3 regions of the Rummeliibacillus sp. JY-2-4R genome follow, and region 3 is predicted to be linked to each of the others. Evidence: a T-box and tRNA genes for the amino acid it is inferred to sense, from the RefSeq annotation. Region 3 holds a T-box; the other regions hold tRNA genes.
What was found. The T-box of region 3 lies ahead of ileS (isoleucine--tRNA ligase). A T-box ahead of a tRNA ligase gene usually reads a tRNA of that ligase, here a tRNA-Ile.
Positions count from the first base shown of each region.

Region 1: it has a tRNA-Ile gene. The T-box ahead of ileS (isoleucine--tRNA ligase) is inferred to sense a tRNA for this amino acid. The anticodon was not compared.
Region 2: it has a tRNA-Ile gene. The T-box ahead of ileS (isoleucine--tRNA ligase) is inferred to sense a tRNA for this amino acid. The anticodon was not compared.

Region 1 is NZ_CM132623.1:325,322-334,739, forward strand. Features, by position in the region: rRNA gene ACWV26_RS01535 (23S ribosomal RNA) at 1-623, shown strand, start outside; rRNA gene rrf (5S ribosomal RNA) at 692-808, shown strand; tRNA gene ACWV26_RS01545 (tRNA-Val) at 818-893, shown strand; tRNA gene ACWV26_RS01550 (tRNA-Thr) at 905-980, shown strand; tRNA gene ACWV26_RS01555 (tRNA-Lys) at 997-1,069, shown strand; tRNA gene ACWV26_RS01560 (tRNA-Leu) at 1,089-1,173, shown strand; tRNA gene ACWV26_RS01565 (tRNA-Gly) at 1,224-1,298, shown strand; tRNA gene ACWV26_RS01570 (tRNA-Leu) at 1,304-1,392, shown strand; tRNA gene ACWV26_RS01575 (tRNA-Arg) at 1,432-1,508, shown strand; tRNA gene ACWV26_RS01580 (tRNA-Pro) at 1,513-1,586, shown strand; tRNA gene ACWV26_RS01585 (tRNA-Ala) at 1,612-1,687, shown strand; tRNA gene ACWV26_RS01590 (tRNA-Met) at 1,711-1,784, shown strand; tRNA gene ACWV26_RS01595 (tRNA-Ser) at 1,793-1,885, shown strand; tRNA gene ACWV26_RS01600 (tRNA-Met) at 1,906-1,982, shown strand; tRNA gene ACWV26_RS01605 (tRNA-Asp) at 1,986-2,062, shown strand; tRNA gene ACWV26_RS01610 (tRNA-Phe) at 2,091-2,166, shown strand; tRNA gene ACWV26_RS01615 (tRNA-Gly) at 2,171-2,244, shown strand; tRNA gene ACWV26_RS01620 (tRNA-Ile) at 2,250-2,326, shown strand; tRNA gene ACWV26_RS01625 (tRNA-Asn) at 2,336-2,412, shown strand; tRNA gene ACWV26_RS01630 (tRNA-Glu) at 2,417-2,488, shown strand; gene ACWV26_RS01635 (Y-family DNA polymerase) at 2,688-3,944, shown strand; gene ACWV26_RS01640 (YolD-like family protein) at 3,973-4,308, shown strand; SAM riboswitch class I at 4,687-4,786, shown strand; gene ACWV26_RS01645 (methionine ABC transporter ATP-binding protein) at 4,910-5,923, shown strand; gene ACWV26_RS01650 (methionine ABC transporter permease) at 5,913-6,605, shown strand; gene ACWV26_RS01655 (MetQ/NlpA family ABC transporter substrate-binding protein) at 6,823-7,662, shown strand; gene ACWV26_RS01660 (hypothetical protein) at 7,796-8,431, opposite strand; gene ACWV26_RS01665 (L-threonine 3-dehydrogenase) at 8,677-9,418, shown strand, end outside.
Region 2 is NZ_CM132623.1:3,094,224-3,103,641, forward strand. Features, by position in the region: gene ACWV26_RS15090 (MerR family transcriptional regulator) at 1-727, opposite strand, end outside; gene ACWV26_RS15095 (N-acetyltransferase family protein) at 940-1,434, shown strand; gene ACWV26_RS15100 (MarR family winged helix-turn-helix transcriptional regulator) at 1,553-1,984, opposite strand; gene ACWV26_RS15105 (CarD family transcriptional regulator) at 2,220-2,720, shown strand; tRNA gene ACWV26_RS15110 (tRNA-Glu) at 2,952-3,023, opposite strand; tRNA gene ACWV26_RS15115 (tRNA-Ser) at 3,028-3,118, opposite strand; tRNA gene ACWV26_RS15120 (tRNA-Asn) at 3,122-3,198, opposite strand; tRNA gene ACWV26_RS15125 (tRNA-Ile) at 3,208-3,284, opposite strand; tRNA gene ACWV26_RS15130 (tRNA-Gly) at 3,290-3,363, opposite strand; tRNA gene ACWV26_RS15135 (tRNA-Phe) at 3,368-3,443, opposite strand; tRNA gene ACWV26_RS15140 (tRNA-Asp) at 3,472-3,548, opposite strand; tRNA gene ACWV26_RS15145 (tRNA-Met) at 3,553-3,629, opposite strand; tRNA gene ACWV26_RS15150 (tRNA-Ser) at 3,650-3,742, opposite strand; tRNA gene ACWV26_RS15155 (tRNA-Ile) at 3,752-3,828, opposite strand; tRNA gene ACWV26_RS15160 (tRNA-Met) at 3,836-3,909, opposite strand; tRNA gene ACWV26_RS15165 (tRNA-Ala) at 3,941-4,016, opposite strand; tRNA gene ACWV26_RS15170 (tRNA-Pro) at 4,031-4,107, opposite strand; tRNA gene ACWV26_RS15175 (tRNA-Arg) at 4,111-4,187, opposite strand; tRNA gene ACWV26_RS15180 (tRNA-Leu) at 4,225-4,313, opposite strand; tRNA gene ACWV26_RS15185 (tRNA-Gly) at 4,319-4,393, opposite strand; tRNA gene ACWV26_RS15190 (tRNA-Leu) at 4,443-4,527, opposite strand; tRNA gene ACWV26_RS15195 (tRNA-Lys) at 4,543-4,618, opposite strand; tRNA gene ACWV26_RS15200 (tRNA-Thr) at 4,633-4,708, opposite strand; tRNA gene ACWV26_RS15205 (tRNA-Val) at 4,718-4,793, opposite strand; rRNA gene rrf (5S ribosomal RNA) at 4,803-4,919, opposite strand; rRNA gene ACWV26_RS15215 (23S ribosomal RNA) at 5,046-7,975, opposite strand; rRNA gene ACWV26_RS15220 (16S ribosomal RNA) at 8,157-9,418, opposite strand, start outside.
Region 3 is NZ_CM132623.1:918,607-928,024, reverse strand. Features, by position in the region: gene ACWV26_RS04290 (uracil-xanthine permease family protein) at 1-867, opposite strand, end outside; gene pyrR (bifunctional pyr operon transcriptional regulator/uracil phosphoribosyltransferase PyrR) at 907-1,449, opposite strand; gene ACWV26_RS04280 (RluA family pseudouridine synthase) at 1,692-2,603, opposite strand; gene lspA (signal peptidase II) at 2,603-3,079, opposite strand; gene ileS (isoleucine--tRNA ligase) at 3,234-6,005, opposite strand; T-box leader at 6,053-6,279, opposite strand; gene ACWV26_RS04265 (DivIVA domain-containing protein) at 6,335-6,844, opposite strand; gene ACWV26_RS04260 (YlmH family RNA-binding protein) at 7,034-7,819, opposite strand; gene ACWV26_RS04255 (YggT family protein) at 7,877-8,140, opposite strand; gene ACWV26_RS04250 (cell division protein SepF) at 8,157-8,654, opposite strand; gene ACWV26_RS04245 (YggS family pyridoxal phosphate-dependent enzyme) at 8,638-9,342, opposite strand.

The DNA.
Region 1 (9,418 bases), 590 kb from region 3:
GAGGCGCCCAAAGGTTCCCTCAGAATGGTTGGAAATCATTCGCAGAGTGTAAAGGCACAAGGGAGCTTGACTGCGAGACCTACAAGTCGAGCAGGGTCGAAAGACGGGCTTAGTGATCCGGTGGTTCCGCATGGAAGGGCCATCGCTCAACGGATAAAAGCTACCCCGGGGATAACAGGCTTATCTCCCCCAAGAGTCCACATCGACGGGGAGGTTTGGCACCTCGATGTCGGCTCATCGCATCCTGGGGCTGTAGTCGGTCCCAAGGGTTGGGCTGTTCGCCCATTAAAGCGGTACGCGAGCTGGGTTCAGAACGTCGTGAGACAGTTCGGTCCCTATCCGTCGTGGGCGTAGGAAATTTGAGAGGAGCTGTCCTTAGTACGAGAGGACCGGGATGGACACACCGCTGGTGTACCAGTTGTTCTGCCAAGAGCATCGCTGGGTAGCTATGTGTGGACGGGATAAGTGCTGAAAGCATCTAAGCATGAAGCCCCCCTCAAGATGAGATTTCCCATTACGCAAGTAAGTAAGATCCCTTGAAGACGACAAGGTAGATAGGTTCGAGGTGGAAGTGTGGTGACACATGGAGCTGACGAATACTAATAGATCGAGGACTTAACCAAACGTTATTTTAAGAACTTCAATGAAAGTTTATCCAGTTTTGAAAGAACAATTCTTTCTTTATAAATAGTCTAGTAATGATGGCAAAGAGGTCACACCTGTTCCCATGCCGAACACAGAAGTTAAGCTCTTTAGCGCCAATGGTAGTTGGGGGCTGTCCCCCTGCGAGAGTAGGACGTTGCTAGGCTGTACATATGGAGGATTAGCTCAGCTGGGAGAGCACCTGCCTTACAAGCAGGGGGTCGGCGGTTCGATCCCGTCATCCTCCACCATATTTTAATTTGCCGGTGTAGCTCAGTTGGTAGAGCAACTGACTTGTAATCAGTAGGTCGAGGGTTCGACTCCTTTCGCCGGCACCATATTCTATTTTAAAATGAGTCATTAGCTCAGTTGGTAGAGCATCTGACTTTTAATCAGAGGGTCGCTGGTTCGAATCCTGCATGACTCATCATTTTAATAAAATATTAGCGGGTGTGGCGGAATTGGCAGACGCACTAGACTTAGGATCTAGCGCCGCAAGGCGTGGGGGTTCGACTCCCTTCACCCGCACCATTTATTTTAAAACTATATAATTGCCAGATTTAAAAAAACGTAAAGCATATGCGGAAGTAGTTCAGTGGTAGAACATCACCTTGCCAAGGTGGGGGTCGCGGGTTCGAACCCCGTCTTCCGCTCCAAATATGCCGGGGTGGCGGAACTGGCAGACGCACAGGACTTAAAATCCTGCGGTAGGTGACTACCGTACCGGTTCGATTCCGGTCCTCGGCACCATTTTTATTTAACATATGTACAATGACTATTGTATAATATGCGCCCATAGCTCAACTGGATAGAGCGTCTGACTACGGATCAGAAGGTTGTGGATTCGACTTCTGCTGGGCGCACCATATCCGGGAAGTAGCTCAGCTTGGTAGAGCACTTGGTTTGGGACCAAGGGGTCGCAGGTTCGAATCCTGTCTTCCCGATTATTTCATAATATTTAAGATCTTTGGGGCCTTAGCTCAGCTGGGAGAGCGCCTGCCTTGCACGCAGGAGGTCAGCGGTTCGATCCCGCTAGGCTCCACCAATTTTATATTTAAATTATATTATGGCGGCCTAGCTCAGCTGGCTAGAGCGTACGGTTCATACCCGTAAGGTCGGGGGTTCGATCCCCTCGGCCGCCATAAACTCTGGAGGAATACCCAAGTCTGGCTGAAGGGATCGGTCTTGAAAACCGACAGGCGGGTCAAACCGCGCGGGGGTTCGAATCCCTCTTCCTCCTCCATTTAAACTTTATAATATTATCGCGGGGTGGAGCAGTTCGGTAGCTCGTCGGGCTCATAACCCGAAGGTCACAGGTTCAAATCCTGTCCCCGCAACCAAATGGTCCGGTAGTTCAGCTGGTTAGAATGCCTGCCTGTCACGCAGGAGGTCGCGGGTTCGAGTCCCGTCCGGACCGCCATTCTATAAATGATTTAATATATTATTGTGGGTCGGTAGCTCAGTTGGTAGAGCATTAGATTGAAGCTCTAAGTGTCGGCAGTTCGATTCTGTCCCGACCCACCATAATGCGGGTGTAGTTTAGTGGTAAAACCACAGCCTTCCAAGCTGTTGTCGGGAGTTCGATTCTCCTCACCCGCTCCATTTATGGGCCTATAGCTCAGCTGGTTAGAGCGCACGCCTGATAAGCGTGAGGTCGATGGTTCGAGTCCATTTAGGCCCACCATTTAATTATTCCGAAGTAGCTCAGTTGGTAGCAGCATCTGACTGTTAATCAGAGGGTCGCAGGTTCGAGTCCTGCCTTCGGAGCCATATTGGCCCCTTGGTCAAGCGGTTAAGACACCGCCCTTTCACGGCGGTAACACGAGTTCGAATCTCGTAGGGGTCATACTTAAAAATCCTTTAGAATCATTTTGATTCTAAAGGATTTTTTTATTTTTAATGTATGTATGTAAATTCGATTATAACTTCTCTGATTGTATAATCTCCTGTTATCGCCAATTGTTGGAAAAACACTACTTCCCACTTGTCATCTCATGTATCTCATTTTAAAATAAGAACAAATGTTCTTTTTGGAGGTGCTATAGATGTATGAGAATATGCCGAGAAGGTCGATTATGTGTGTAGATATGAAATGCTTTTATGCTAGTTGTATGGCATCTTGGGCTCATTTGGATGTACTAAAAGAGGCCATCGCTGTTGTAGGGAATTTTCAGCAAAAAGGTAGTATTGTTCTTGCTGCTTCTCCGCTTATGAAAAAACGATTTCAAGTGAAGACAGGAACAAGGGTTTATGAAATACCGAAGCATCCAGATATTCATTTGTTTGAACCAAAGATGGAATACTTTGTCCGCATGTCCGTCGAAATTACAAAGCTACTTCATAGCTATGTACCAAAGGAAGCAATTCATGTATATAGCATTGATGAAAGTTTTGTTGATCTCACAGGGACAGAGAAACTGTGGGGAGATCCGGTTGAAACAGCACACAAAATCCAAGAAGAACTTTATCGGCAATTTGAAATACCAAGCACTGTAGGAATGGGACCGAATATGCTTTTGGCAAAGCTTGCTCTTGATTTAGATGCAAAAAAAACGGGTTTCGCTAAATGGGACTTTGAAGATGTGGAAAGAAAGCTATGGCCTGTTACACCTTTGTCGAAGATGTGGGGGATCGGACATCGAACAGAACGTACGCTGAACAATATGGGGATTTTCTCTGTTGGAGATTTGGCTCACGCTGATTTAGCGACATTAGAAAAGAGATTCGGCATTATGGGCAATCAACTTTATCATCATGCATGGGGAATTGATTTGTCAAAGGTAGGCGAAGCACCACTTGTAGAAGGGCAAATTAGTTATGGTAAGAGCCAAATATTAATGCGCGATTATAACACTAAAAAGGAAGTGCTCGCAGTGCTCCTGGAAATGTGTGAAGATGTGGCGAGAAGAGCACGAGAAGCCTATAAAGTAGGGCGTACAATCACATTAGGTATTGCTTATAGTAAAAATGCCTTTGGAGGAGGTTTTCAGCGTTCACATACAATTGATGAAGCCACCAATGATACGATGGCTATTTATCACGTTTGTCAGCAAATATTAAGCGAACAGTACAATGAACGCCCAGTGCGCCAAATAAGTGTTAGTATAACAAAATTAGAATCAGAACATTCTATGCAGCTCAGCTTTTTTGATACATCCCGCTGGAAGCGCCGTAAGCTTGGTGCTGCAATGGATCACCTCCGAACACATTATGGCTCAACAGCGGTGTTGCGAGCAGTATCGTATACAAATGCAGGAACAGCAGTGAAGCGCTCCCAATTGCTCGGAGGTCATAAGAAGTAATTGGAACTTACAAAAGGAGGTATCCTATATGTTAAGAGATCGTGGGAATATTAAGTGGACGGCTATGATGTTACCAGAACATGTACAAAGACTGCGAAACTGGCAACAGGAGACAAAGCAAATTGCGAAGCCGATATATGACGAATGGACATTGCAAGCATTAGGAGAAGAACTCATGCAAGCATATTGTGGTCAGAAAGAAGTACTACTAGAAGTTTGGCATCAGCAGGCAAGTACTGAGTACAGAGGAATCATCACAGCGCTCAACAACGAAGATAAAAAACTATGTCTGTATAATATAATAAAAAGCCAAACGAGCTGGATTGAAGCAGAATTAATCCTTCATGTTCGAATATTTGATTAGAAGACACAATTCAATATTCAATAGTAGTAAGGCTAGTCATGGAAAAGTTGAAGTAATAGTTAATGATATTTTTAATTTAATTTCAATTAGCAATTTTTAGTGTACTAAATACCTATCCAAGGATTAAGGACACCGAGATATCGTGCCGCTAGAAAAAGTTAGCAAAGGGATGCAGACACAAAAGAAGTGACTCGGTTTCCTAAACGAAGCATGCAATCTCATTTCAAACAATACTTGTAATGTATAAATTAGTGGGAATATATTTTTTATATAGAAGAGAAAAATATTTTAAAATAGTTTACTTTTTCTAAAAATTCATTGACAAATGACGTAAAAGTAAATAATATAAATATCATAAACTTACAACTTAACAAATGGAATTTATCAAGAGTGACTGAGGGATAGGCCCGATGAAGTCCAGCAACCCCCACTAGGGAAGGTGCTAATTCCTACAGAATTTATTTCTGAAAGATAAATGAACGTCGATCATAAAGATACATCTTTCAGTTGAGAGATGTATCTTTTTTAGTAAAAATAGATAGTTTTCCGATAGAATAAGAGGATTTTAAAAAGCAATTTAACAAAGATTAGAGGGATGTATATGCTGGAAATACAAGAGGTATCAAAGGTTTACAAAACAAGAAAGAAAATAGTAACTGGTGTAGATCATGTCTCTTTAACTATTGGAGATGGAGAAATATTCGGAATAGTAGGTTATTCTGGAGCGGGTAAAAGTTCACTACTACGCTGTATTAACCTACTAGAACAACCAACAGATGGGCGAATATTAATCAATGGACAAGATTTAACAAAGTTAAAAGGAGAAAAGCTTCGTCAAGCACGTCTGAAAATCGGTATGATTTTTCAACACTTTTACTTAATCAGCCAAAAAACAGTTGGTGAAAATATTGAATTTGCTTTAAAAGCTGCAAAAATACCAAAGGGAGAGCGAGAGAAAAGAGTAAAGGAACTTCTCGAAATGGTTGGCCTAGCGGATAAAAAAGACGTATTTCCAGCACAACTAAGCGGCGGTCAAAAACAACGTGTAGGTATTGCAAGAGCATTAGCAAATAATCCATCTATATTATTATGTGATGAAGCTACATCAGCACTTGATCCGACAACAACCACTTCGATTTTGCGATTACTAAAAAAAATCAATCGTGAACTCGGTATTACGATAATTTTAATCACACACGAAATGGACGTCGTGAAAGAAATTTGCGACAGAATGGCAATTATGCAGGATGGGAAAGTAATAGAAGAAGGTTCTGTTTATGATATTTTCGCTGAGCCTCAAAAGCCATTAACAAAAGAATTCATCAGTAGTGTCGTGTCGTTCGATATTCCACAAGAGATTATGCAAAGTGTCACAGGACAAGTTGTGAAGATTCTATTCAAAGGTAGTGTAGCAGGTGAAGGAGTTATTTCAGATATGCTTCAACAGTTTGAAGTGCAAGGGAATTTCCTTCATGGCACTATTGAATATATTCAAGAAAGACCGCTTGGCATCTTCCTAATGGAGTTAAAGGGCCAAGTAGCAGATATTAATCGCTCGATTACTTATATGGAAAGCCGTGGCGTAACAGTGGAGGTGCTAAACGATGTTATTTGATCCAAGTCATTTTACTGAAATGCTACCAGATATTTGGAAGGCGTTTGGACAAACAATTGAAATGGTGGGCATTGCCTTAGCGATTGCGTTAATCATTGGTTTACCGCTGGGGCTCTTGTTATTCATCACAAGTAAGGGACTATTTTCAACAAGTAGAACAGGATTACTTGGAAATCGTTTCGTTAATGGAGTAGTTGGTTTTATCGTCAATCTTGTTCGTTCAATTCCATATATCATCCTATTAGTAGCACTATTCCCATTCACGAAATGGCTAATAGGCGACACAATCGGACCAATCGCAGCGAGTGTTTCTTTATCCGTTGCATCCATCCCATTCTTCGCGAGACTTGTTGAAACATCTCTACGTGAAATCGATAAAGGGGTGATTGAAGCTTCAATTGCTGCTGGTGCAACTCGTTGGATGATTATTAAAGACGTGCTACTTCCTGAAGCGAAATCAGGCGTTATTCAAGGGATTACAATGACAATTATTAGTTTAGTTGCATACTCAGCGATGGCCGGCATTATTGGCGGTGGTGGTATTGGTGACTTAGCCATCCGCTTCGGTTATTACCGATACGACAACACCATCATGATCGCAACAGTTGTCATCCTAATCATCATCGTCCAAGTAATCCAAATAGCAGGCGATACAATAGCAAAAGCAGTAGATAAAAGATAAAAGCGGAACACGCCCGTAAGGGAAGATAGCCTAAAGGCGCGACGTCGTGTCGCAACGGCTACCGGGTACACATCCTGTGCACCCTCGAGGGGCTGGCGTGTGGAGCTAGATAGAGTTAAAAGCGGAACACGCCCGCAACAGGGAAGATAGATGGAAAATCGCTATTATAGGATTTTTTCTATATAAATTAAAGAACATATAAAATGGGGGTTTTACAATGAAAAAAATTTTACTAACAATTTGTTTGCTAGTAGTAGCAACAGCTCTTGCTGCATGTGGAGGCGGAGATAACGCAAAAAAAGATACAAACAAAGCAACAGAAACAAAAAACATTAAAATCGGTGCAACAGCAGGCCCATACAGTGATATGTTAAAAAAAGCAATCGTTCCTGAACTTGAGAAAAAAGGCTACAAAGTAGATGTAGTAGAATTCAGTGATTATATCCAACCAAACAAAGCATTAGATTCAGGCGATATTGATGCAAACTTATTCCAACACTCAGTGTACTTAGAAAACTTCAATAAAGAAAATGGTACAAAAATTAAAGGCCTAATTATCGTACCAACTGCACCAATGGGTTTCTTCTCTAAAAAATATAAAACAGTTGACGAAATCAAAGCTGGCTCAACAGTAGCAATCGCCAATGACCCATCAAATGCAGCACGTACTTTAAAATCTTTACAAGAACAAGGCTTAATCAAAATTAATGGTAAAATTGATCAATTAAAAGCATCAACTAAAGATATTGAAGAAAATCCAAAAAATCTAAAATTCCAAGAAATCGAAGCAGCAGGTTTACCACGTGCAGTGGAAAGTGCTGACTTAGTAGGTGTACCAGGAAACTTCGCATTAGCAGCAAACATGAAGTTAGAAGATGCTGTATTCCTAGAAAATATGCCTGACCAATTCCGTAACGTTGTAGCAGTTCGTGAAGCAGATGAAAACTCACAACTATCAAAAGATTTAAAAGCAGTAGTAGAATCACCTGAATTCGAAAAAGTAATCGATACAGACTTCAAAGGCTTTGGTAAACCTGAATGGATGACAAAAAAATAAGAGTTAAGTGAGAAAAACACCTTGAACATAGACAATACAAAAGTCTAAGTTCAAGGTGTTTTTATATGCAAAAGTAAACAAAAAGAGAGGAAACAGTCAGGCTAAAGAGGATAGAACTCTCTAAAAAAGATATTCACTTAATCTTTTCTCCCAACTCATGAAAACTATGAGCGAGTAGATACTTTTGAATGCCTCGTGCTTGTTTAATAGCTTCAGATGAATGATGTTTAAAATTTATTTTATCCTGCTTTTTAAAGGAGATTAAACTTTCAATTGAGGACAACATCCATTTCTCCGTTAGGTTTGGCATTAAAGCATGTGCTTGTTCAAAATTTCCGAAGTACGCCTCACTATGGGCAATCATATAACTTTGATAAGGTTCCTTGGCGATTTTCTTTGCTTCGGTTATTGCCTGATCATAATTGTTTTCGAGAATAGCGAGTAATGATGCATAGTTGTGCTGTACATAGGGCTGTTTATATAAAGTGATGATTTTTTGAAGAGCCTCTCTTTGCTCTTCGATTGTTTGATTGGCGATGGCGTAAGGGTAGGCATAAATGGCACGATGTTTATTTGCATTAAGGAATCGATCCACAGTTTTTAAATTATTTGTCCAAAGTAATGCATTGAAATGAGGGTACATAGTAAATGAAGCAATATAAAGGAAAAGAACGATGAATATGAGCCATTTAGGGATCTCCATTAATAATAAAAATGTACAAGCAATAATTGCGATTAAATAAATGAACGTTAATTTCCATAATTGCATGAATTTCACTCCTTTTAAAGACATTATAATCTCAATTTTCTAAAAAGTCTTATTCCACATGTGTACATTGTTAAAAAACAAATATTGTGTTTTTAAAAAATACATCATATAATAACTTTAAAGAAAATGTTGATGTTTATTGTGTTTGTAAAACTACAATTGTGCATCCGAGAAATACAAATGTATTTTAAAACCAAATGTACATTCCTGAAATACAAATGTAGCCGTTAGAAGGAGGAAATAAGATGAAGAAAATTATGATTACAGGTGCATGCGGACAAATTGGTTCTGAGCTAGTAGCAAAACTACGTAAAGAATATGGTAATGAGAACGTATTAGCAACAGATATCAGAAAAGTATCAACACAAGCAGGACCTTTTGAAGTGCTTGATGTGATGGATGCAGAGCGTATGCATAATATTGCAAAAGACTTTGGTGCAGATACTATGATGCACATGGCGGCATTACTATCTGCAACAGCAGAGGAAAAGCCATTATTTGCTTGGAATTTAAACATGGGTGGCCTTGTGAATGCATTAGAAGTTTCTCGTGAATTAGGTATGCAATTCTTTACTCCAAGTTCAATCGGTGCATTTGGTCCTTCAACACCAAAACACAATACACCACAAGATACGTTACAACGCCCAACAACAATGTATGGTGTAAACAAAGTGGCAGGTGAATTATTGTGTGATTACTACCACACACGTTTTGGTTTAGATACTCGTGGTGTTCGTTTCCCAGGTCTTATTTCAAACGTAACGCCTCCAGGTGGTGGTACAACAGATTATGCTGTAGATATCTACTATAAAGCCGTCCAAGAAGGTAAGTATACATCTTACATTGCACAAGGAACTTATATGGATATGATGTATATGCCAGATGCATTACAAGCAATTGTTGATTTAATGGAAGCAAATCCTGATAAGTTAATCCATCGTAATGCATTCAACTTAACAGCAATGAGCTTTGAACCAGAAGAAATTG
Region 2 (9,418 bases), 1.9 Mb from region 3:
GCAAAAACTGAGTCATCCCTTCTTGATATTTATCATAATAAGCAGTAAAACGTTCATCCGCTATATACATATCAGCAAGTCCTCTGTGAGCTTCTTTGGAATAAGTTGGCCAATATTGTGTTAACCATTTTCTATGACATTCTACAGCTTCCTGTGCAGTCTCACTAGTCACATCACCTTGTAACATTGCTCTTTTCAAAAGCTCAATCATTTTCTTCTCAAGAATCTGATTTTCTTTAAACTGTTCCTCACTCATTCTTCGAAATTTTTTATTTGAAGCATCTACTACATCATTGCCATACTTCTCTCGTATTTCTTCTCCATATTGCTTTTCGTTTTCTTGAATCATCTCTTCTTTCAAGCCTTCAAATCGTTCCGCATCTTTCATCTCATACTCTCCTTCTACTGATTTTATTGTTTTTTCAACATTCTGCAGCATTCTTTCAATCTTCTTTTTCTCAACAAGCAATTTTTGCTGATGATCAAGTAAAGCTCTCTTTATATCAAAATTCGAATCATTTATTATCTTTTTTATTTCTTCCAGCTTTAATCCTAATTCTCGATAAAATAAGATTTGTTGCAACAATTTGACTTGCCACTCTCCATAAATCCGATACCCTGCATCACTTAGCGTTTTAGGCTTAAGTAAGTCAATTTCATCATAATATCGTAATGTTCTAGCCGACACTCCAGAGAGTTTCGCAAGTTGCTGTATCGTATACTCCACTTCACTCACCTCCATATACAAATATAAAGTTTGACGTAACGTGAAGGTCAATCTATTTTTAAAAGTTATTTTCTGATTTTTTTATTATGACCACAACATATAAACTAAATTCATATTATATTTAAAAAATCATCTTTTTTATAGAAATCAAGGGTTTTGCTGTAAGGAGTTGAATAAATATTGTAGATAACAATTTAGAAGGGAGAGTTAAAATGCAAATAAGACATGCCACAATCCATGATGCTCAAGAAATCATTCAAGTAATGCAAGATGCCGAAAGCTCAAACTTAATGTTATTTGGACCAGGAGAACGAAAAGTAAGCAAAGAACCATTCACAAAATTCATTGAAATGATAAGTAATAAAGCAAATTCTGCATTATTTGTTGCAAGTGAACAGAATCAAATAGTTGGGTATTTGATTGTACAAGGTGATTCACCAAAGAGAATTTCACACAGAGCTTATATCGTTATTGGTGTACATAGCAATATGAGAGGAAAAGGTGTTGGGAAATCCCTTTTTGTACATGTGCACAAATGGGCAAAATCTAAAGGGTTTCATCGATTAGAGTTGACTGTCATCACCCAAAATACACCTGCAGTAAATCTTTATAAAAAAATGGGATACGCCATAGAGGGAGTAAAACATGACTCATTATTAATTGATGGGGAGTATGTAGATGAATATTACATGGCAAAGTTAATCTGATAGTAACAACTTTTTAGTTAACTTTCCAATTAACACGATACTTGCCTTATTACTTTTTGGTAATACGAGTAATTGATGGTATCGTGTTATAAACACCTTCTTCACCGAAAGATAGTGTTTATAACCTCCAATCTAATTTTAAAATTTCTTTTAGAACTGAGATATTCTCAATTCCGATTCTCTCTGCTAGCTCTTTCTCTATTGTTGTTTTTAATGCTTCGTTTTTTTCGAAACATTCTTCACCTAACTTAGTTAAATGTAAACTTTTCTCTTTCTTATTGTTTTCTACGTTACGAATCTCGATTAATCCATTCGCTTCAAGTCTTTTGACGAATTTATGAGTAGCTTGTCTGGAAAAATTAACATGTTTGGATACGTAAGCAATAGTTTGTGGTTCTTTATAGATTTTAGACATAATAAACCATTCAGAATTTGAGATATATAAGTCGCTTTGATCACTCCATAATTTCTCAGTAGCATTACGCACTTGAAATAGGCGTTCACTTAATAGATTTACTAAGTCCAAATGTTGAATTTTAGAATCTAACATACTCCTCACTCCTCTCAGTTTTTACTTTTCAAGTAGGTTTCAATTTTACTGTCTATATTTGATGAAAGGTCCATTTAGTTCTAAGTTTAATGTTGAAGTTTTTGAGTCCAATTCTTTCGAATATTACTATATAAAAGTGAGCAACCATTGTCAATTAAGTTGACAAAATTTTTATAAGGTGTATAATTAATTTTGTAAACTAGGTTGATAATTTAAAAATAGAGGAGCAAATGCGATGTTTGAAATTGGAGACGTAATTATCTATTCAGAACACGGGTTATGCCAAATTGATGATATTTGTGAAAAGACTTTTTCCGATGTGACAAAAACCTATTATGTATTGCATCCTCTTTCAGCGGCTAATTTGAAAATTAGTACCCCGGTTGATAATGATTCAGTAGTAATGCTAAAGACATTAGATAAAGAACAATCCGAAGAAGTTTTGCAGTTATTTAAAGAACCTGAGATTGATTGGAATGACGATACAAAACAACGTAATAAGGAATTCCATGGAATTATTAAAAGTGGAGATCGCAAGGAAATTGCGAAAATGCTAAATAGCTTAATGAGAAAAGAACGAGAACTTAAAAGTATCAATAAGAAAATGCATGATCAAGACTCCAAACTTTTAACCCAAGTCAAAAATATATTATTTAAAGATATTGCATTGCCTTTGAATACTTCCTTTGATGCGATCGTAAAACGAGTTGACAAGATGATTGCGGAGTCTTTATAAATCTCGCGCAGGCTACCTATATCTTAGAAACACAAAACAAAAATTAAATACTTTATAGATTATCGGCGTATTTCAAAAAAGAAGTACGTCTTTTCTTGTGTATAAAAATAAGAAATATTTTTTGAGAGGTTAGTGTATTGTTTTTTTAGTGAGGAGAATTCTATCAAAATTGATATTATCAAAATCGATAAAAAAAATCCTTCAGAAATTTAATTCTGAAGGATTTTAATATGACCCCTACGAGATTCGAACTCGTGTTACCGCCGTGAAAGGGCGGTGTCTTAACCGCTTGACCAAGGGGCCAACATGGCGGAGAAGGAGGGATTTGAACCCTCGCGCCGGTTACCCGACCTACACCCTTAGCAGGGGCGCCTCTTCAGCCACTTGAGTACTTCTCCATATGGCTCCGAAGGCAGGACTCGAACCTGCGACCCTCTGATTAACAGTCAGATGCTACTACCAACTGAGCTACTTCGGAATAATTAAATGGTGGGCCTAAATGGACTCGAACCATCGACCTCACGCTTATCAGGCGTGCGCTCTAACCAGCTGAGCTATAGGCCCATAAATGGAGCGGGTGAGGAGAATCGAACTCCCGACAACAGCTTGGAAGGCTGTGGTTTTACCACTAAACTACACCCGCATTATGGTGGGTCGGGACAGAATCGAACTGCCGACACTTAGAGCTTCAATCTAATGCTCTACCAACTGAGCTACCGACCCACAATAAATTAATAGATTATTAAAAAAATGGCGGTCCGGACGGGACTCGAACCCGCGACCTCCTGCGTGACAGGCAGGCATTCTAACCAGCTGAACTACCGGACCATTTTGGTTGCGGGGACAGGATTTGAACCTGTGACCTTCGGGTTATGAGCCCGACGAGCTACCGAACTGCTCCACCCCGCGATAATATTATAAAGTTTAAATGGAGGAGGAAGAGGGATTCGAACCCCCGCGCGGTTTGACCCGCCTGTCGGTTTTCAAGACCGATCCCTTCAGCCAGACTTGGGTATTCCTCCTAATAAATATGGTGGACCTTGCAGGACTCGAACCTGCGACCGGACGGTTATGAGCCGTCTGCTCTAACCAACTGAGCTAAAGGTCCTTAAATATGGCGGCCGAGGGGATCGAACCCCCGACCTTACGGGTATGAACCGTACGCTCTAGCCAGCTGAGCTAGGCCGCCATGATAATAATTGTTGATTTAAATATATAATTGGTGGAGCCTAGCGGGATCGAACCGCTGACCTCCTGCGTGCAAGGCAGGCGCTCTCCCAGCTGAGCTAAGGCCCCAATATAATTTTAAATGGTCGGGAAGACAGGATTCGAACCTGCGACCCCTTGGTCCCAAACCAAGTGCTCTACCAAGCTGAGCTACTTCCCGAAATGGTGCGCCCAGCAGAAGTCGAATCCACAACCTTCTGATCCGTAGTCAGACGCTCTATCCAGTTGAGCTATGGGCGCATATTATAATTATTTGTTCATTGCTTACTATAACAGATGGTGCCGAGGACCGGAATCGAACCGGTACGGTAGTCACCTACCGCAGGATTTTAAGTCCTGTGCGTCTGCCAGTTCCGCCACCCCGGCATATTTGGAGCGGAAGACGGGGTTCGAACCCGCGACCCCCACCTTGGCAAGGTGATGTTCTACCACTGAACTACTTCCGCATATGCTTTAAGTTTTTTAAATCTGGCAATTATAAAGTTTTAAAATAAATGGTGCGGGTGAAGGGAGTCGAACCCCCACGCCTTGCGGCGCTAGATCCTAAGTCTAGTGCGTCTGCCAATTCCGCCACACCCGCTAAGTTTAATTAAAATGGTGAGTCATGCAGGATTCGAACCAGCGACCCTCTGATTAAAAGTCAGATGCTCTACCAACTGAGCTAATGACTCATTAAGAAAATCCATGGTGCCGGCGAAAGGAGTCGAACCCTCGACCTACTGATTACAAGTCAGTTGCTCTACCAACTGAGCTACACCGGCAATGTTAAATGGTGGAGGATGACGGGATCGAACCGCCGACCCTCTGCTTGTAAGGCAGATGCTCTCCCAGCTGAGCTAATCCTCCATATGTACAGCCTAGCAACGTCCTACTCTCGCAGGGGGACAGCCCCCAACTACCATTGGCGCTAAAGAGCTTAACTTCTGTGTTCGGCATGGGAACAGGTGTGACCTCTTTGCCATCATTACTAGACTATTTGGTTTTCTTAAGGACAAGAATAATTTTACCATTATTATAATTAAAAGTCAAGAACCTTTTTAAAAGTTCCTTATTCTTTCAAAACTGGATAAACTTTCATTGAAGTTCTTAAAATAACGTTTGGTTAAGTCCTCGATCTATTAGTATTCGTCAGCTCCATGTGTCACCACACTTCCACCTCGAACCTATCTACCTTGTCGTCTTCAAGGGATCTTACTTACTTGCGTAATGGGAAATCTCATCTTGAGGGGGGCTTCATGCTTAGATGCTTTCAGCACTTATCCCGTCCACACATAGCTACCCAGCGATGCTCTTGGCAGAACAACTGGTACACCAGCGGTGTGTCCATCCCGGTCCTCTCGTACTAAGGACAGCTCCTCTCAAATTTCCTACGCCCACGACGGATAGGGACCGAACTGTCTCACGACGTTCTGAACCCAGCTCGCGTACCGCTTTAATGGGCGAACAGCCCAACCCTTGGGACCGACTACAGCCCCAGGATGCGATGAGCCGACATCGAGGTGCCAAACCTCCCCGTCGATGTGGACTCTTGGGGGAGATAAGCCTGTTATCCCCGGGGTAGCTTTTATCCGTTGAGCGATGGCCCTTCCATGCGGAACCACCGGATCACTAAGCCCGTCTTTCGACCCTGCTCGACTTGTAGGTCTCGCAGTCAAGCTCCCTTGTGCCTTTACACTCTGCGAATGATTTCCAACCATTCTGAGGGAACCTTTGGGCGCCTCCGTTACTCTTTAGGAGGCGACCGCCCCAGTCAAACTGTCCGCCTGACACTGTCTCCTACCCCGATATAGGGGTACGGGTTAGAATTTCAATACAGCTGGGGTAGTATCCCAAGGACGCCTCCACCGAAGCTGGCGCTCCGGTATCTCAGGCTCCTACCTATCCTGTACAAGCTGTACCAAAATTCAATATCAGGCTACAGTAAAGCTCCACGGGGTCTTTCCGTCCTGTCGCGGGTAACCTGCATCTTCACAGGTACTATAATTTCACCGAGTCTCTCGTTGAGACAGTGCCCAGATCGTTACGCCTTTCGTGCGGGTCGGAACTTACCCGACAAGGAATTTCGCTACCTTAGGACCGTTATAGTTACGGCCGCCGTTTACTGGGGCTTCGGTTCTCACCTTCGCTTACGCTAAGCAATCCCCTTAACCTTCCAGCACCGGGCAGGCGTCAGCCCCTATACGTCACCTTACGGTTTTGCAGAGACCTGTGTTTTTGCTAAACAGTCGCCTGGGCCTATTCACTGCGGCTCTCTCGGGCTTGCACCCTACTAGAGCACCCCTTCTCCCGAAGTTACGGGGTCATTTTGCCGAGTTCCTTAACGAGAGTTCTCTCGCTCACCTTAGGATTCTCTCCTCGACTACCTGTGTCGGTTTGCGGTACGGGCACCTCCTACCTCGCTAGAGGCTTTTCTTGACAGTGTGAAATCAGGAACTTCGCGGTAAACCGCTCGCCATCATAGCTCAACGTTATAGAGAGCGGATTTGCCTACTCTCACGCCTTACTATTTAGACGCACATAACCAACAGTGCGCTTACCCTATCCTACTGTGTCCCCCCATTACTCAAATGGTAGGGAGGTGGTACAGGAATATCAACCTGTTATCCATCGCCTACGCCTATCGGCCTCGGCTTAGGTCCCGACTAACCCTGAGAGGACGAGCCTTCCTCAGGAAACCTTAGTCATTCGGTGGATGGGATTCTCACCCATCTTTCGCTACTCATACCGGCATTCTCACTTCTAAGCGCTCCACCAGTCCTTCCGGTCTGACTTCACAGCACTTAGAACGCTCTCCTACCACAGACATCATAGATGTCTATCCACAGCTTCGGTGAATTGTTTAGCCCCGATACATTTTCGGCGCAGCGTCACTCGACCAGTGAGCTATTACGCACTCTTTAAATGGTGGCTGCTTCTGAGCCAACATCCTGGTTGTCTAAGCAACGTCACATCCTTTTCCACTTAACAATTACTTTGGGACCTTAGCTGGTGGTCTGGGCTGTTTCCCTTTTGACTACGGATCTTATCACTCGCAGTCTGACTCCCGTGCATAAATCATTGGCATTCGGAGTTTGTCTGAATTCGGTAATCCGGGATGGACCCCTAGTTCAAACAGTGCTCTACCTCCAAGATTCTCTATCACGAGGCTAGCCCTAAAGCTATTTCGGAGAGAACCAGCTATCTCCAAGTTCGATTGGAATTTCTCCGCTACCCACACCTCATCCCCGCACTTTTCAACGTGCGTGGGTTCGGGCCTCCAGTAAGTGTTACCTTACCTTCACCCTGGACATGGGTAGATCACCTGGTTTCGGGTCTACAACCACATACTCATTCGCCCTATTCAGACTCGCTTTCGCTACGGCTCCGTCTTTTCAACTTAACCTTGCATGTAATCGTAACTCGCCGGTTCATTCTACAAAAGGCACGCTATCACCCATTAACGGGCTCTAACTACTTGTAGGCACATGGTTTCAGGATCTCTTTCACTCCCCTCCCGGGGTGCTTTTCACCTTTCCCTCACGGTACTGGTTCACTATCGGTCACTAGAGAGTATTTAGCCTTAGGAGATGGTCCTCCCAGATTCCGACGGAATTTCACGTGTTCCGCCGTACTCAGGATCCACTCAGGAGAGAATGAACTTTTGACTACAGGACTGTTACCTTCTTCGGTAGGTCTTTCCAAACCGCTTCGTCTAATTCATTCCTTTGTAACTCCATATAGAGTGTCCTACAACCCCAAGAGGCAAGCCTCTTGGTTTGGGCTGTTCCCGTTTCGCTCGCCGCTACTAAGGGAATCGAAATTTCTTTCTCTTCCTTCAGGTACTTAGATGTTTCAGTTCCCTGAGTCTGCCATCATGACGCTATGTATTCACGTCAAGATACTATTCCATTACGAATAGTGGGTTTCCCCATTCGGAAATCTCCGGATCAAAGCTTACTTACAGCTCCCCGAAGCATATCGGTGTTAGTGCCGTCCTTCATCGGCTTCTAGTGCCAAGGCATCCGCCATGCGCCCTTAATAACTTAACCTATAAGTTATTAAGCCTAAAAATTTAAAACTTAATATAAAAAAATGTGTTACTTAAGAATTTTTCAATGTCGTTTTATCCAGTTTTCAAAGAACAATGTTTTGAAAGCGATGAGCCTTCAAAACTGAACAGCAAGCGTTAATCTTAGAGAACCACGTTCTCTATTCCGAAATATTCCTTAGAAAGGAGGTGATCCAGCCGCACCTTCCGATACGGCTACCTTGTTACGACTTCACCCCAATCATCTATCCCACCTTCGGCGGCTGGCCCCAAAAGGTTACCTCACCGACTTCGGGTGTTACAAACTCTCGTGGTGTGACGGGCGGTGTGTACAAGGCCCGGGAACGTATTCACCGCGGCATGCTGATCCGCGATTACTAGCGATTCCGGCTTCATGTAGGCGAGTTGCAGCCTACAATCCGAACTGAGAACGGTTTTATGAGATTAGCGTGCTCTCGCGAGTTAGCGACTCTTTGTACCGTCCATTGTAGCACGTGTGTAGCCCAGGTCATAAGGGGCATGATGATTTGACGTCATCCCCACCTTCCTCCGGTTTGTCACCGGCAGTCACCTTAGAGTGCCCAACTAAATGATGGCAACTAAGATTAAGGGTTGCGCTCGTTGCGGGACTTAACCCAACATCTCACGACACGAGCTGACGACAACCATGCACCACCTGTCACCAATGTCCCCGAAGGGAAAACTCTATCTCTAGAGCGGTCACTGGGATGTCAAGACCTGGTAAGGTTCTTCGCGTTGCTTCGAATTAAACCACATGCTCCACCGCTTGTGCGGGCCCCCGTCAATTCCTTTGAGTTTCAACCTTGCGGTCGTACTCCCCAGGCGGAGTGCTTAATGCGTTAGCTGCAGCACTAAGGGGCGGAAACCCCCTAACACTTAGCACTCATCGTTTACGGCATGGACTACCAGGGTATCTAATCCTGTTTGCTCCCCATGCTTTCGCGCCTCAGCGTCAGTTACAGACCAGAAAGTCGCCTTCGCCACTGGTGTTCCTCCAAATCTCTACGCATTTCACCGCTACACTTGGAATTCCACTTTCCTCTTCTGCACTCAAGTCTCCCAGTTTCCAATGACCCTCCACGGTTGAGCCGTGGGCTTTCACATCAGACTTAAGAAACCACCTGCGCGCGCTTTACGCCCAATAAATCCGGACAACGCTTGCCACCTACGTATTACCGCGGCTGCTGGCACGTAGTTAGCCGTGGCTTTCTAATAAGGTACCGTCAAGGTACGTTCATTTCCTAACGTACTTGTTCTTCCCTTACAACAGAGTTTTACGATCCGAAAACCTTCATCACTCACGCGGCGTTGCTCCATCAGACTTTCGTCCATTGTGGAAGATTCCCTACTGCTGCCTCCCGTAGGAGTTTGGGCCGTGTCTCAGTCCCAATGTGGCCGATCACCCTCTCAGGTCGGCTATGCA
Region 3 (9,418 bases):
TCCTAGACCATCACCTAATAGTGAACGATTTAAGCCAGGTTCTTTAATGAAGTTACGGTGTACAACTTTACCAAGTACTAGTTGGTGACCGATGTGTTCTGAAATCGTTACAATGACTATTGGTACCATTGCTAATAATAATGTTGAAGTTACTTTAAAGTCATAATCAACTCCTGGTATTAAGAAGTTTGGTGATTTGAACCAACTTGCTTGCATTACTTTACCAAAATCTATTAAGTTAGTACCAAATATAGCATCGGAAATTATTGAAGCAATGTATCCACCAATCATTCCAATTAAAATTGGCATTGTACTTATTACACCTTTAAAGAAGTTGTTACATAGTATCGCGATTGCTAGTGTAATTAAAGCAATGACGAAGTATGATGCGCTATATACTTCTTCTGTATCACTGATTGGCTTATACATCGCCATATGAACAGCGGTTGCAGCTAGCCCTAGGCCGATGACCATTATGACTGGTGCTACAACAATTGGTGGTAAAGCTTTCATAATCCATTTATAACCCGTTTTCCAAATGAGTAATGAAACGATTCCATATACTAAACCAACTGCCATCGCGCCTATCATTGCACTACCTGGCCCATCGCCAGTTGAAGATGCTACTTGAATTGGTGCTATAAAAGCGAATGACGAACCTAAGTAAGCTGGTACTTTAAATCTTGTTATTAGCAAGAATACTATTGTTGCGATACCACTTGTAAGTAAAGCAATTGCGGGTGATAAACCTGTTAAAGTTGGTACCAGAATTGTTGAACCAAACATCGCGAACATATGTTGTAAACTTAATGTAATCAACTGACCACCCGAAGGCTTGTCGTTAATATCTAAAACAGCATTTGACATATCAAAACTTCCTCACATTCATACAATATCTATCGTATATTATTCATAAATTGCGACTAAATCTTCTTCATCAACTTCAACCATACTAACGACAATTCGTTCATGGCTTGCTGTTGGTATGTTTTTCCCAACATAGTCTGCACGTATTGGTAATTCACGATGACCGCGATCCACTAACACAGCTAGCTGAATCTGAGAAGGTCTACCGATATCCATCACAGCATCCATTGCTGCACGAACAGTTCTGCCTGTATATAGAACATCATCAACTAAGATTACTTTTTGATTTGTTACATCATCCGTAATATCAACTTGTTGTACAAGTGCTTCTCCATTGGAAGTTTTAACCGATAAATCATCTCGATAAAGAGAAATGTCTAATTCTCCTGAACGAATTTCTTTTTTCTCAATTGAGTTAATTTTTTGTGCTAATCGTTTTGCAAGAAATGCTCCTCTTGTTTTAATGCCTACAAGGATACACTCATCAATTCCTTCATTTCGTTCAATGATTTCATGTGCAATTCGAGTTAGCGCTCTGTTCATCGCAGCTTGATCAAGAAGTTCGGCTTTTTTTGCTGTCATTTTTTCTACCTCCTTTTCTTTAAAGCTAATCGTAAGTTTTCCTCTTTTTACAAGAAAAAAACCTCTTGAGCAAGTTTGCCCAAGAGGATATAGGTATACTGATAGATATGTCAAATAGACTGTAAAATATGTACAGTAATCTTAACATTCTTCGCATCCCTTTTCAGCCTCTCTGGACTGTCTTTAAAAGGTGAATATTAGATTTTCACTGAACTCATTATATGCCCATATGACTTAAAGTGTCAATAGTTCTTTTTCAATTCATCCAATAGATCTTGATAATCTTCAGGAAGTGGTGCTTCGAATTCTAGATATTCTTTTGTTGCTGGGTGTACAAAACCTAAAATGCCAGCATGCAAAACTTGTCCACCAAAATCAATTGTTTTCTTTGGACCATATTTCGGATCTCCTACTAAAGGATAACCAATATAATTCATATGAACACGAATTTGGTGTGTACGACCTGTTTCAAGACGACATTCGACTAAAGTATAGTCTACTCCAAATCGACCGATTACTTGGAAATGTGTAACGGCATGCTTGCCATTATCAACAACCCCCATTTTCTGACGATCTTTTTGGTCGCGACCAATCGGTGCATCAATTGTACCTTTATCATGCGGGATATGGCCATGAACTAATGCAGTATAACGGCGCGTTACCGTTTTATCTACTAATTGTTGTACAAGGGATTCGTGCGCCTTATCGTTTTTGGCAACCATTAAAAGCCCTGATGTGTCTTTGTCAATACGATGTACAATACCAGGACGCATGACACCATTAATACCTGATAAATCCTTACAATGATACATTAATCCATTAACTAAAGTACCTGTTGTATGACCAGGTGCTGGATGGACAACCATACCTTTTGGTTTGTTGACAACTAGTACATCTGAATCTTCATACACAATATCAAGATTCAAATCTTCTGCAATAATTTCAAGTGGTTCTGGCTCTGGAGGAGTTACCGTAATAATATCTCCAACTTGCACTTTATACTTTTGCTTAATTTCTTGTCCGTTCACGACTACAAGACCCTCTTGTACGAATCCTTGAATTTGAGTTCTAGACCAGTCTTGTTGCAGTGAGGCAAGGGCTTTGTCAATTCGTTCCCCTTTGACCTCTTCTGTTACAGTAAATGTGACTGACATTATTTCACCTTTTTCTTTTCTTGTTTGTCTTCAAATAGTAAGTAGATAATAAGCATGATTACGCCAATTGTCAATGATGCATCAGCTATATTAAATATAGGAAAATCATAGTTAATAACTGGAATAATGACATGTACAAAGTCTACTACTTCTCCTCGAAATACTCGGTCAATAAAGTTTCCAATGGCACCACCAAGTAAAAACATTAAACTTGTTTGGAACAATGGCTTTCCTTTAGCTTCCTTATGGTAGTAATAAATAATACCAACAATAACAACAATAGTTATTAATGCAAATAGCCAAAATTGCCCTTGCAGCATCCCCCAAGCAGCACCACGATTTCGATGAGAGTATAAGCCAAAATAAGGATCAATGATTGAAATACTTTCACCATATTCCATATTTTTGACAACACTCCATTTTGTCAGTTGATCTAGTATAATCACGAAAATAGCTATTCCATAATATTTATACACAGCAAAGCCTCCGTTTACTCCCGAATCTAACCTATTTTATCATATAATGCCCTGAAGACAAAAACAGACCATTCAAATGATGTTCTATATTTTACTGCAAAATAAAAAAAAGCTGCTCACCTTAAGTGAACAGCCATAAATTATTTAATTTTACTTATTCGACTTCTGAATAATATTTTTCAACCACATCTGCACAATGTTCACATAATGTCGGATGATTGTGATTGTGTCCTACAGTTTTTGAAATAGTCCAGCAGCGTTCGCATTTTTCGCCTTCTGCTTTTTCTACTGTTACTGCAACTTTTTCAGTTTTCACTGCATTTTCTGGAGCGTCATTTAAAGAAGTGCCGACAACAAACTCTGAAACAATATTTAATTGTGCAAAGTTAATATTGGCATCGTTTAGAAGTTCTAATGCTTCATCAACACCATAAACAGTTACTTTTGCTTCTAAAGACTTACCAATTGTTTTTGCATTACGAGCTTCTTCTAATGCTTTTAATACTACATTTCGAACGTTCATGATTTTTGCCCATTTTTCTGTTAAGGCTGCAAAGTTTTCCTTTTCAACAGCAGCTGGCATATCAGTAAGTTGTACGCTTTCTACATCTGTATATTGTAAATATGACCACATTTCATCTGTAGTATGAGGGATGATTGGAGTCAACAATTTTAATAATGCATCTAATGTATCATACATAACCGATTGCATTGCGCGGCGAGCGTGTTGATCTACACCTTCGATATATACAACGTCTTTTGCTATGTCTAAGTAGAATGAGCTTAGTTCTGTTGCTACAAAATTGTTTACAGCTTTGTATACAGTCGCAAATTCATAGTTATCATAGGCAACGCGAGCCGTTTTGATTAAGTTTTGTAATTCCATGTACATATATTGATCGACTTCACGAAGATCTTCGTAAGCAACATAGTCTGTATTTGGATTGAAGTCATGTAAATTACCATGTAAGAATTTCAGTGTGTTACGAATTTTACGGTACACTTCTGAAACTTGTTTCAACATATCCATAGAAATACGAACATCAGCTGTATAGTCAACAGATGCTACCCATAAACGAAGAATATCTGCACCATATTGATTCATGACTTTACTTGGGGCAATGATATTACCTAGTGATTTACTCATTTTACGTCCGTCGCCATCTAATACGAAACCATGAGATAGTAAGCCTTTATAAGGGGCATGACCATTCATTGCAACTGAAGTGATTAATGATGAGTTAAACCATCCACGGTATTGGTCAGAACCTTCCAGATATAAATCAGCTGGGTAACGAAGTTCTGGTCGTTCTTCTAACACACCTTGGTGAGTTGAACCAGAATCGAACCAAACATCCATGATGTCATTTTCTTTTGTGAATTCGCCATTTGGAGAACCTGGGTGTGTAAATCCTTCAGGAAGTAATTCTTTTGCTGTTTTTTGGAACCAAATATTAGAACCATGTTCACGGAATAATTCTTGTACGTGTGAAATTGTTTCTTCTGTGATAATTTCTTCGCCATTTTCAGCATAAAAGACTGGAATTGGTACACCCCATGCACGTTGACGAGAGATACACCAATCACCACGGTCACGAATCATATTGTAAAGTCGAGTTTCGCCCCAAACTGGTGTGAAACTTGTGTCGCGAATTGCTTGAAGTAATTCTGGACGGAATTTATCAATAGATGCAAACCATTGTGGTGTAGCACGGAAAATAACAGGTTTTTTAGTACGCCAATCATGTGGATATGAGTGTGTAAAGAATGAAAGATTTAATAACGCACCCACTTCATCAAGTTTTTCACAGATTGGTTTATTTGCTTTATCGTAGAACATACCTGCAAATTCGCCAGCATCTTCAGTTAAGCAACCTTTATGGTCAACTACTGAAAGAATTTCTAAACCATAGCGTTTACCAACTTGATAGTCATCTTCCCCGTGACCTGGAGCAGTATGAACGCAACCAGTACCAGCTTCAAGTGTGACATGGTCACCTAGCATAATTAGTGATTCACGATCATATAACGGATGTTTAGCTGTTACATTTTCTAGGTCAGCACCTTGGATTTCACGATCAATTTCAGGATTTTCCCAGCCAATTTTTTCTGCAACTTTTTCAAGTAAGCCTTTAGCAACAATGTATTTAGCACCATTTGCTTTTACTACAACATAAGTGAATTCAGGGTTAACTGAAATACCAAGGTTTGCAGGCATTGTCCAAGGAGTTGTAGTCCAAATAATGAATTTTTCATCATTATTTACAACGCCTTTACCGTCTAATACATTAAATGCTACGTAAATTGAAGGTGATTTAATATCTTTATATTCAATTTCTGCTTCAGCAAGTGCTGATTCACTTGATGGAGACCAATATACTGGTTTTAAACCTTTATAGATATATCCTTTTTTAGCCATTGCACCAAATACACCGATTTGACGAGCTTCAAATTCTGGTTTTAGAGTAATGTATGGATTTTTCCAGTCACCGCGTACACCGATACGCATAAATTGTTCACGTTGACGACTTACTTGTTCATATGCGTAGTCTTTACATAATTCGCGGAATTCAGCGATAGACATTTTTTTACGATCATGACCTTTGTTTGTTAATGCCTGCTCGATTGGTAGACCATGTGTATCCCAACCAGGTACGTAAGGTACATAGTATCCAGTCATTGAGCGATGGCGGTTAATCATGTCTTTTAACACTTTGTTTAGTGCATGCCCCATATGAAGATCACCATTTGCATATGGAGGACCATCATGTAGGATGAAGGCTGGACGGTCTTTTGTACGTTCAAGAACTTTTGCATTGATGTCCATTTCTTCCCATTTTTCTTGGATTTTAGGTTCGTTGTTTGGAAGATTTCCTCGCATCGGGAAGTCTGTTTTTGGCATCAATAAGGTATTTTTGTATTCCATATTGAATAAATTCCTCCTTTTAAATATAAAAAACCTCCTCATCCCATAAAAGGGACGAGGAGGAGTTATCTCGCGGTACCACCCTAATTGCGTCAATACTGCTGACGCCTCTTAAGACACCGTAACGTGGTGTATACGAAATTGCTTACTTTAAAGTATTTCAGCAACCTAGTTCAGGAGTGATTTTCTTTTATAAGTGTTTTGTTTGAGCTTTCACTATCCTCAAATCGCTGAGTACGCACCTATAAATTACTGTCTCCATCATTACTTTTTTTATATAGATATGTTGACATTATAGAAAAATGAAGCCACGCAGTCAAGTATCTTAATTAATCTTGAGGTAAATCTAAGTGTTCCAATTCTGTTGTATCTACCTCATACTCCATCAAATGATCCCAATCATCTGATTCAATTAAGTCTAATTGTGCTTCAACAATCATTTTGAATCGATTACGGAAAACTTTTGATTGTTTTTTTAGTTCTTCAATTTCCAATGCAATGCGTCGTGCTTTAGATAGAGCCTCATTGACAATACGATCTGCATTCTTCTCTGCTTCTTTAACAATGAGCTTTGCTTCTTTTTGAGAGTTACGGCGGACTTCTTCTGCTGCTTCTTGGGCAATGACAATTGACTTTTGAAGTGTTTCTTCGATTGAATTATAATGCCCAATTTGTTCATTGCTAGAAAGCAGTTTGTCTTCAAGTTCCTTTTTTTCTTTCAAGATTAGTTCATAGTCTTTAATAATCTGTTCTAGGAATTCATTTACTTCATCTTCGTTGTAACCTCTAAAACCACGACTAAATTCTTTGTTATGTATGTCAAGTGGTGATAACGGCATATTTTTGCACCTCTCCTTAGCAGCATTTATACATTATTATACCTTTGTATATTGGTAAGTTCATCAAGAAAAACAAAAATTTAAAATAAATTTATCATTTATGTCAAATTCACAAGTGCTTTTCAGTTGAAAAATACAATCTATAACAATGCTCTCATTTATTTAATTATTTTTCAAATCTGTGAATTATTATTTACGATCAATTCGACCAATTTTTATGCGAAATTTCTCCTTTTTGGTTTTTCCTTCTATAGATTTTATGACTAAACGACCATGCCCTCTGATTGACAGAAGATCTGATTCATGTAATTCAAAAGCAACTTGTTCACGTACAACGAAATTCACTTTAACTTTACCACTATTAATAAGCATTGCCGCTTTTTGCCGAGATATGGGATAGACTGAGGCAAGTATTGTATCTAAACGCATAGAACTGGAAGTAATGACTTGTTCTATAAAGTGTGATTCAGAAGGAAGTAAACGAGCATTTTGTGGCAATTCTTTCACTTGTACTTTCGCTTTACCAATGCTTATAAGATTCATAAGCACGTAGTCAATTACTTCTCTTGCAACAGCAAATTGAACAAAAGATTCATCTAGACGGATATCTCCAAATTTAGCACGTTCTAAACCAAGGGAGACTAATGCCCCTAATACATCCGGATGCTTTAATTGGACAAACTTAGAAGGGAATTGAAGCTCACAAATGGCAATTTCAAAATCTTCATCAGATACTTGATAATAGTCTGGATAGATCAATAATCGTTTGCGTTCAGATTCTTCAAAACATCCGTAAGCCGTCACCAGGACATTGCTATTTTTCCCAATGATAGATTGTACAATCAATTGCTGACGTGGATCTAAAAAATCTGTCAATTTTGGTGCATAACGATCTTCGACTTCATCTCGCCATCCCATTGCTTGTTCTATAAATGGTTTCTCTTCAGGTCTAAAATGTTGGAAAATTTCCTCCATCGATTTCCCTTCTTTCGTAAAAAAATCCCCACCTTAAAATAAATGTGGGGAGGTGAATTAAAATATAATATAACTTAAAACGTAGAAGACACCTGTTTGAATAAGATTCAAAACAAATAATGCGACAATTGGTGAGATATCAATTACGCCTATTGGCGGGATAAATCGTCTAAAGAAATTTAAATACGGATCACAAATTTGAGACAATAGTCTTCCAAACTTTGAATCATACGCTGATGGTATCCAAGACATTAGAATATAAATAATTAGCGCAATCGAATAAAATTCAAATAAATACTTTACAATTGTAAAAATTAACATGAAAAGTTATACTCCTCTATTGTAAATCTTCATAATAATAATCAGAAATACTGCCATCTATTTCTACATTATCAGGTGTACATAAAAAAATATCTGTACCGATTCTTTTAATATCTCCACCTAAAGCAAAAATAGTCCCACTGATAAAATCAATTATGCGTACACCTTGTTCACGATCAATGCGTTGTAAATTTACAATTACAGCACGTTTGCTTTTCAGATTATCAGCGATATCTTGTGCTTCGGCATAAACTCGAGGTTCTGATAAAATTACTTTTGAAGTTTTTTGTTTGATACTAACAAGATTTGGTACGTTTGAATGTTCCACAAATCTTGGGCGTTCTTTAACGGATGGTTTTTTAATTGCTGCTGGTCTGCTTACTGCCGGCTTCATTTGTTGTCTTTGAGGTGCTTCTTGTTGACGAACAGATTCTTTTTTCTCAACTTGCTCTTCTACGTAGGTTTCTTCCTCTTCTAAATAGAAAAAGTTTTTTAGTTTATCTTTTACCTTCATAAGAATCCCTTCCTTCATTGCCAACTAGAGCTGTGCCAATTCGGACAAACGTTGCACCTTCTTCGATTGCAATCTCATAGTCGTTAGACATCCCCATTGATAGTTCAGTACAAGGCGCATAATCATATCCCTTACTAGCAATCTCTAACTGTAGTTTTTTTAATCCTTTAAATACATTTCGTATAATTTCTTGGTCTTCTGTGTTAGGTGCCATAGTCATTAAACCAACTACACGTATATTTGGGTAGTCTGACAACTTCTCGATAAATGCAGGCACTTCCTCTGATGTAAGACCGTGTTTTGACTCTTCGCCTGATACATTAACTTGTACAAAACAATTAACAGGGCGATTTACTCTTTTATCAATTTCTTCTGCTAAACTAATACGGTCAAGTGAATGTAAGTAATCAATTTGTTCAATTACTTTGCGTACTTTTCTTGTTTGCATTGAGCCAATATAATGCCATGTAGCTCGGTCTTTAATGGTTTCATATTTTTCTAATAACCCTTCTGGGCGATTTTCACCCAGATGAGTTAAACCTGCTTCCAGTGCTTCAATTGCACGTTCTGTTGTAACTTGCTTTGTGACGGCTATAATAGTGATGTCAGAAACATTTCTTCCAGCTCGTTTACAAGCAGCTACAATGTTGTTTTGAATATCATGTAAATTATTAATAATTAATGTCATAATAGCCTCATCTTTTCAAAGATACTTGTTACTTAATTGTATCAAGCATACCGAGATTTAGCAACGAATACCCATT